2 regions of the Paenibacillus sp. P13VS genome follow, and region 1 is predicted to be linked to the other one. Evidence: riboswitches for the same ligand, from Rfam matches in the RefSeq annotation. Region 1 holds a riboswitch; the other holds the start of a gene.
What was found. Region 1 has a riboswitch for ZMP and ZTP ahead of GUA98_RS14585 (TIGR01440 family protein). Riboswitches for the same ligand answer to the same signal wherever they lie in the genome.

Region 1 (4,293 bases):
CTGAGCCTGGAGATGCTGAAGCATCTGTCCAGGGAGCAACACCGGAAGCCCGTTTTTTCCTGGTGGATCTGGCGGTTAAACTATGGGGTTGGGTAGCCGGGTTGTTTGCTTAATATTGTGAGAATGATAGGGAAGGGCGACTTCGATACAGGAAGCTGCCCTTTTGCCCCATTTTTTAATGAATGGCTGTCATGCTTAACGGATGGGGTTTACAAGAGAGATAGCGAGCCCGTTCTTAGGTTGAACAGATATGCTATAATTATAGGTATTCGAAATGAAAGCAAGACAGCTACCGCCAAGGTCGAGGCCCCGCGGTTACTAACCTATTGAAGTTTAGGGATGATGGGATATATGAGTAGAGAACAAGAGCAATACACAGGAAACAAAGATTCGGGAAAACCAGAAGGATTGCTTACGTCGGTGTGGGATGTCAGAGCATTGATGAGTGAGAACGAGCTGCATGTTGTGGGTAATTTGGTTATGGGTGAACTTGAGGCACAGGGATCCGATGAGAAAAAAAAGAGCGCCTACCAGCAGGCGCTCGCTGACTTGCAGGCTGCTGCTGCCTGCATTCGTCAAGGCCAGACCGTTGCGTTTCCGACAGAGACGGTATACGGTTTGGGCGCGGATGCGCGCAGTACAGCCGCGGTAGAGGCTATATTTGAAGCCAAAGGCCGCCCGTCAGACAATCCGCTCATTGTGCATATTGCACATCGCGATCAGCTGGATTCACTGGTTACGGAAGTGAATGAGGCGGCAGAAGCGCTGATTGAGGCCTTTTGGCCAGGTCCGCTCACCATTGTGCTGCCTGTTAAGCCAGGTGCCGTATCCCCGCGGGTTACGGCTGGCTTGGATACGGTGGGTGTCCGCATGCCGGATCACCCGGTTGCTCTGCAGCTGCTCGCAGCGGCGGCGTGCCCAGTGGCTGCGCCGAGCGCTAACCGCTCCGGGCGGCCGAGCCCCACGCTCGCTTCACATGTGAGCGAGGATCTGGCTGGCCGCATCGGCGGCATTGTGGACGGCGGCCCCACGGGTGTGGGCGTCGAGTCCACGGTAGTGCAGGTCGGTGACGACGGTACCGTCACCATCCTGCGCCCTGGCGGCATTACGGCGGAACAGTTGTCCGCCGTTGCCGCCCATGTCGCCACGGACCCGGCGATTCTCGCGGGTGGGTCCGAAGGCGAAGGCAGCCCGGCGCCGCGCTCGCCGGGCATGAAGTACACGCACTATGCGCCCACAGGGGCGCTGTGCGTGGTAGAGGGGCCGCCGCCAGCCGTGGCGGCCTGGATCAGCGCCGCCCTCGCGGAGGCGGCGCAGCGCGGAGAGCGCACCGCGGTGCTGGCGTTCGCCGAGCACGCGGAGCAGTACCGTGCCGATGCCGTATTCTCGCTGGGCAATGCCAGCGAGCTTGAAGAAGCAGCGCGCCGGCTGTACGCCGCGCTGCGCAGCTGCGATGAGCAGGGCGCCACATACATTGTGGCTGAAGCCTGCTCACGCGAAGGGCTGGGCGCAGCCGTCATGAATCGGCTGCTCAAGGCTGCTGGTCACCAACTTATACAGGTTGGGGACCAGTAACACCATGACCGGAGCTGACGACGTCTCTCCGGTCCACCTGATCGGCAGGCCGTGGCAGCAGGCACCACCAACCACGGCCTGCCGATTAGAAGAGTCCCCTTTTGACACGCCTGCCTGCATCTCTCTGACTATTCATTCTCTATCTCCCGTCATGTTTGTGTCCTTGTCCGCATATCGTGTACAAGAACCTTTACGTGACTTGGGGGTATGGGAATGTGGGATGTGTCTGCCCATCTGGGGCAGTTGGTAACCATTTTGATTATGGCCGTCGCCCTCGGGCTGGATGCCTTCTCGCTGGGCATTGGGATTGGCATGAAAGGCATTCGTTTGCGTGATGTGCTGCGAATCAGCTTGGTTACGGCCCTGTTCCATGTGATCATGCCGCTGATCGGTATGTACACGGGGAAATACGTCAGTTCACTTCTTGGGGACATCACGACGTATGCTGCAGGCGGATTGCTCGTTTTGCTTGGGGGTCACATGATTCTGAATGCATTTCGTGAAGGTGACACCAAGCTGGTGGACCATCGCTCCATGCTGGGTGTGATCTTATTTTCACTCAGTGTGAGTGTGGATTCGTTTTCCGTTGGGGTATCCCTCGGCATGTTTAGCAGTGATCTGGTACTGACTGTACTTGCCTTTGGTGCATGCGGTGGAATCATGTCCGTCATGGGTCTGCTGCTGGGAAGACGAGTGAGCCAGAACCTTGGTGATTATGGTGAAGCGATTGGCGGAGCCATCCTGCTTGCGTTTGGACTGTTGTTTATTTTTTAATAGTCATAGAGCGGAGCAGTTGCAGCCCTTGAGCAGTCATAACGATACTCTTTAAATTTTCATCATTTAAAATTAAAATATTGCATCATTCGACAACATTTGCGAAATGGGGAGGCTATCACAATGAAACATATTTTGTTTGTATGTACAGGAAATACGTGCCGCAGCCCCATGGCGGAGGGGCTTTTGCGCAAGCTCGCAGCGGAACGGGGCATTCAGGTAGAGGTTCGTTCTGCAGGTGTGGCGGCAGCATCGGGAATGCCGATTTCCCGTCATGCCGAAGCTGTATTAAGAGATCACCAGGCGGAAGGGCCTGGTCAATCTACCCAGCTTGACGCGAGCCTGATTGGCTGGGCGGATTTGGTCCTTACGTTAACGCGAAGCCATAAACAGCATGTCATGCAGGTTTTTCCGGATTCGGTACACAAGACGTACACGCTGAAAGAGTATGTGGAGAATGATGATCAGGTTCTGAATGATCTTCAGGAACTGGACAGCCTGTTCGCCACACTGGAACTGAAGCGTGCACTCGGTCAGGAGATTCTGGCATCAGAGCGTGAGCGCGTGATCGAGATCCGCCAGCGCATTCCAAGCTTTGATATATCCGACCCATTCGGGGGCAGTCGTGACGATTATAATATTGCTGCTGCAGAGATCAGGACGGCATTGGATCGGCTTCTGGACAAGTTGGGATAAACCGGGATTATGCAGGGCAATGTAATTGGGCAGTGATGAACCATTTCCAAATTTATTTTTATATGCAAAAACGAACATGTAGTGTAAATTACCCGTTGATTTTAAGCGTGGGTTGTTTTATGATGAAGGGGAAAACAGGGATCCGGTGTAACTGGCGACGAAGTGGGCACAACCACAATGGAGCACCGGAACAAACGGCCGGTCGCCTGGGCAAAAGAGCAATTCTGCGATACCCGCAGACTGCTCTTTTTTTCGTCTTTCATCTGATTATTCGCTATAATAGTACCTGAGATGCCGTGCATGAATACAAGAGCGGGCTGCCGTGAGGAAGTCAGGCATGATTTTATCGGGAGGCGATAGGATGACTATTGAGTTAGATTCGGAACAACCCGGATTGCAGGAACAGACCGCATCCATTCTGCGTGAACTGGCACTTGCCGGAAAGCTTGGACCTGGACAGATTGTTGTGATCGGTACAAGCACAAGCGAGGTTGCAGGCCAGAAGATCGGTACGAGTGGTGCCGTTGATGTAGCACAGCAGCTTCTTGCAGGGATCCGCGAGGTACAGCAGGAATTCGGCTTCGAGCCTGTGTTCCAGTGCTGTGAACACTTGAATCGCGCACTGGTGATGGAGCGTTCATTGCTCACACGTCTTGGTTTGACTGAAGTGGGTGCCGTGCCCGTTCCCAAGGCAGGCGGTTCCATGGCATCCGCAGCTTATCGCTCGCTGAGTGATCCTTGCCTGGCTGAACATGTGCAGGCTCATGCGGGAGTGGATATCGGGGAAACCATGATTGGCATGCACTTACGGCATGTGGCAGTTCCCTTCCGTACAGCGCTTCGCTACATTGGGGAAGCCCGTGTGACGACAGCCTTGACCCGTCCGAAGCTGATTGGCGGCGAACGTGCGGTGTATCAGATGGAAGAGCAACCAGATTCGACATTTTGCGACTAAATCTTCAACCTACTATAAAGCGAAATTAATGTTTACACGAAAACGGAGACTGCAGGACAAATCTGGAGAAACGAAGTGCTCGCCTAAAAGCTTTCTGAAAGAAAGCTACATCGGAAGCATAGGCTATCACCGGATTTCCCCTTTAAAGGGGGATTCAAAAAATCTGGGGATAACAGCGATCGGAAGATTGTGCTGCGTTCGGAGTGGCGAGTGTAACCTTTTAATTTTGCTTTATAACTTCACTAATATACTGGGAGGAATTTAAACATGGAACAATTGCGTAAGAATGACCC
Region 2 (4,293 bases), on a different contig from region 1:
AGTGACATAAGGGTGCTCTTCGCTTGTTTACTTCACAGATGCTTAATTTACAATGTTCACTTCACTGAAAGCAAGCTGTCCGTAATAAATTTCAGTTGTCCTTCCAAAGTGATCGGATCATTATAAGTGTCCGACGTGTTATCCAGCTGGAAGACATGTCCTTCTTTAACAGCAGGCAGATTCTCCCACAGTGTATTGCTGTATACGACCTCGGCATCACTTGTATCGCCCGACCACGGGCTGGTAAAGATGATGTCACCTGCATATTCCGGCAGCACTTCCATGGAGATCGAAGCAAAGCCTGTTCCGCTGTCAATTGCTTCTGCCTGAGCCTTGGTCGGGGCTTTCAAGCCAAATTCACCATAGAGGATTTCACCGCCACGACCATAGTTATGGCCGAATACGTACAATCCCTTCGCGTATGGATTCAGAATGGAGACAGTGCGGTCACCGACTGCGGCTTCTACTTTGGGTTTCCATTCGCTAATCTGCGCTTCCCAGTTTGTAACCCAGGCTTTCGCTGCATCTTCCCTATTCGTTAGCTTGCCTAATTCAAGCATAAGATCTTTATAGTTGAGTTTGCCATATTGAATTTGAACCACAGGGGCAATTTGAGACAATTGATCAAGGCCCTCTGTGCCCGTATAAGCAATGATCAGATCTGGTTTGAGGCTTACCAGCTGTTCCGCTGTAGGCTGCTCACCCAGATCAGTCGTTCCTTCACTTATCAATTGATCCTTGATATACTTATTGCCCATTGCTCCAGACAGAGCTCCTACCACGGGAACATCCAGTGCTACAAAGTATCCTGTCGTAAACGCCGTCAAATCAATGACACGCTGCGGTGTTTTGGGTACCTCAACTTCTCCCGCATCCGATTGGTATGTAACGGTCTCCCCTTCGTCAGTTGTCGCTGGTTCAGCTGCTGATGCTGAGTCAGTTGTCTGCTCTGCCGTGTTTGCACTTGCATCCGTCGCTGTACTCGTCGTCTTGGTCTGACCGCATGCACTTAGTACCAGCAGCACGGTTAGTGCCAGTATAAGCAAGATCGAATTAGATCGCCTCAACAATGTAAACCCACCTTTTTAAATGATATTGATAATCGTTATCACTTTATCATGATGCAGTCTATTTGACAAGCTAATTCTAGTTCTCTTTGTAAAATGTAGTTATATTGAATGTTTCACCCCGCAGACAGCTTTCATTACAGGAACAAAAAAAAGCCGCCATGGGCGACTTTTAAGACAGATTGTTTAGTATTCGTGGAACCTTGTAATCTCCCATCCTTATCCTGTATTAGCTCTCTTTCAAGGTATTATGATCAACTACCATCCAATGGTTATCCCTATATTGCAACGTTATTCTTACAGAGATGGAACCTTCATTCGATCGATATTTACTGACCTCAAGTGTGGCCTCATTCTTCTCGTCCGCCAGCTCAACCTTTTCGATCCGCAGTAAAATTCCTCGGAGATTGCTTTCATTACCTTCATATAAACCTTGCTTAAGCAATTGTTCATAAGTAAGGTTATAAACGTCCACCTTATATTCCGTTTGTAAGAACTCCATTATATGTTGTCCATCAGAATCACTTAATGCAGGTGTCCGATCATAATCTATTGATATATACTCCATTGATCTATTAAGAGCTGAATCTATCATGATGACCTCTTCCAATGCTGCAACATATAGTTCGCTTAGACCGTTATCAGCATCTGCATTCGTGGACGTGCTTGCACAAGATGTTGTCAGACTAACCAGTGACAGAACATAAATGAAGTACAATAACTTCCTGGGAATGACCCTCACCTCCTGTGGATTCCTTAACTCCTTAACGGAAGTCTCATGGAACATGTTGCACATTAAAAAAAGCAGTCCTCAGCGGACTGCCCGTTCGTTTTTACATTTTCAGATCCAATTGAAATTGATCCAGCTCTTCTTCTGCTTCACGCATTAACTCCAATAGCTGATCAGCGTATTCTCCAAGCACAGCCCTGCTGGCCTCAAAATTCACCCATTGAATGGTTAGTGGTATTGAAATGAAGCCTGTAATGACATCCCATAACGCATCGAGATTCCGCCCGTAAGAGTCATCTAACCCCAGCTTCGCCTGAAGAATATCATGCAGCTCTTCTTTTCCATGAATATCATTTCCATCAATGATTACTGTCTTCATACCATCCTACCTTTGGTCATTTGATTTGTTCAAACGTGCGATAATGATCGGTTGTCTTGTATATTAAGCCATCACTGGAATAGAGGATTCGGTCACTCCCCCGGGTTCCACCCGAATAATTGATATCTGCCTCGTACCACGTTCTTCCCTTTTTCTTGGGTAACAGGCCTTCCCGATTCTGAAAAATATCACCGCCGATACTTTTGCCTGGGGCCACATCTTGCAGATTTCCTTCACTTGGTTCCCAGCCTAAAGCTCTGGCCTCCTTCTTGGTAATATAATTATCCGGAAGCTCCTGATGCTCGGCAAGATAATTGGCCACTTCGTCAAATTGGTTCAAGACAGCCTGAGTCTGGGTCGAATCATCTACAGTTAGCGATTCAAGTGAACAACCTGCGACCAGCATCGTCGCAAGAATAATGAGTACAGCACCTAGCCATTTTTTAATATACACTGCTTATAATCTCCTTTTAATCTTCTTAACTCAAAAAAGTATATACCAATCTGAACACAGTTCCAAGTATAGCTAAAGTTAAAAGGATTGATGTACATTTCAAAATGAAGTACTATCAAGGTAATATGGTCATATGTAACTGGCGAACACGGTGAACCGTGAGGGAGCATATGATGTCTAATCAAGCCGTACGCCTGGGCCGAGGTAAGGAAGTTTTATTTCCTTGCCTCTTTTTATTTGGAAAGGGCGATGATGAGCATGAGTACAGAGAAGCTAATGTTGAATTGACAAACGGTAGCGGACTTTATGAAGTAAGAGATGACTGCGAAGGTTGCCGGGTTGAAGGAGAAAGGAATTACACCTTGTCTAGCGACTATTTTGGTTGGTGATGATCCCTCATCAGAAACGTATGTACGAATGAAAGGCAATGCATGTGCCCGAATAGGGGTACATTCGATTAAAGTGGTTTTGCCTGCAGAGACTACAACGGAGCAATTAATTCAGGAAATAACCAAATTAAATGAAGACGTATCCGTTCATGGCATTCTGCTGCAGCACCCGGTACCGCATCATATCGATGAAAGAGCCGCTTTTGATGCTATAAGCATAGAGAAAGACGTGGATGGCGTTACCACCCTAGGATTTGCGTTAAATGCCTTTGGAATCGCCGCTTTCCCTTCCTGCACACCACAAGCAATTATCCGCATTCTGGATTTCTATAACGTACCCATCGAAGGCAAGCACGCTGTGGTCATAGGAAGAAGTCCAATTCTCGGTAAGCCCGTTTCAGCCATGCTGCTTAACCGAAATGCAACGGTAACTACCTGTCACTCCAAAACCGTCAATCTGGAAGAAATCGTGAAGTCAGGAGATATCGTGATTGCTGCCGTTGGCAAAGCCTGTTTTGTAAAAGGAAGCTGGATTAAACCTGGTGCAGTTGTCATTGATGCAGGTTACAATAAAGGCAATATCGGTGATGTGGACTTTTCATCCTGCTTGACTCCGTCATCTGCCATTACACCCGTCCCGGGTGGGGTTGGTCCCGTAACCATTGCTACGCTGATCGAACACACGATCAAATCAGCCTGCATGCAATCTGAAAAAACATCATAATATGTACGAAAGCACGCAAAGCTCACTCGTTTCATGAGGGCTTTGCGTGCTTCTTAGTGTATAGACATAAACCGTAATGAGCATTGAAAGTTCGTATATCTGCTAGTTCCATTTTCGTTACTCTACATATCTGTTCATGTTCTTTTTATTTCTTCGCATATTGTAAAATGGCCGTCGCCGCACGAATACGAAGTTCCTCGTCTTCACTCTGTAATGCCTTCCTTAGTACGTCGAGAGCTTCCTGCACTGTTCCGTCATCTACGCCAACCGAATGTTGAACTGCCGTTTCCGTTTCGGAAGTTCTTGAAATCCACGGCTCCAATTGAGCCTGTGAAAGTGGATACTCGAATGTTGAAATGATCGAAGCATTCGAAATCAGAGCACGTACCTTATCGTTTATCTCTGTCAGTGGAATTCGTCCCAACCACGTTACGCCTCGCCGATGACATATCGAATCTTCTTCAATGCTAACGGAGTCATCATAAAAGTAGTCACCGACATCTCCAACATATACCCACTCATCGTCATGAATTAAGACATGATCTCCATC

Region 2: it holds a riboswitch for ZMP and ZTP, as region 1 does, so the genes downstream of both, GUA98_RS05345 (bifunctional 5,10-methylenetetrahydrofolate dehydrogenase/5,10-methenyltetrahydrofolate cyclohydrolase) here and GUA98_RS14585 (TIGR01440 family protein) in region 1, are expected to answer to the same signal.

The regions. Positions count from the first base shown of each region.
Region 1 covers NZ_WYEV01000005.1:177,933-182,225, reverse strand. Annotated here, with positions in the region: gene spoIIR (stage II sporulation protein R) at 1-113, shown strand, start outside; gene GUA98_RS14605 (L-threonylcarbamoyladenylate synthase) at 352-1,575, shown strand; gene GUA98_RS14600 (hypothetical protein) at 1,580-1,825, shown strand; gene GUA98_RS14595 (manganese efflux pump MntP family protein) at 1,789-2,349, shown strand; gene GUA98_RS14590 (low molecular weight protein arginine phosphatase) at 2,473-3,045, shown strand; ZMP/ZTP riboswitch at 3,183-3,264, shown strand; gene GUA98_RS14585 (TIGR01440 family protein) at 3,407-4,000, shown strand; gene glyA (serine hydroxymethyltransferase) at 4,268-4,293, shown strand, end outside.
Region 2 covers NZ_WYEV01000003.1:54,240-58,532, reverse strand. Annotated here, with positions in the region: gene GUA98_RS05365 (ABC transporter substrate-binding protein) at 57-1,070, opposite strand; gene GUA98_RS05360 (hypothetical protein) at 1,297-1,662, opposite strand; gene GUA98_RS05355 (barstar family protein) at 1,901-2,176, opposite strand; gene GUA98_RS05350 (ribonuclease) at 2,193-2,630, opposite strand; ZMP/ZTP riboswitch at 2,756-2,837, shown strand; gene GUA98_RS05345 (bifunctional 5,10-methylenetetrahydrofolate dehydrogenase/5,10-methenyltetrahydrofolate cyclohydrolase) at 2,949-3,743, shown strand; gene GUA98_RS05340 (hypothetical protein) at 3,889-4,293, opposite strand, start outside.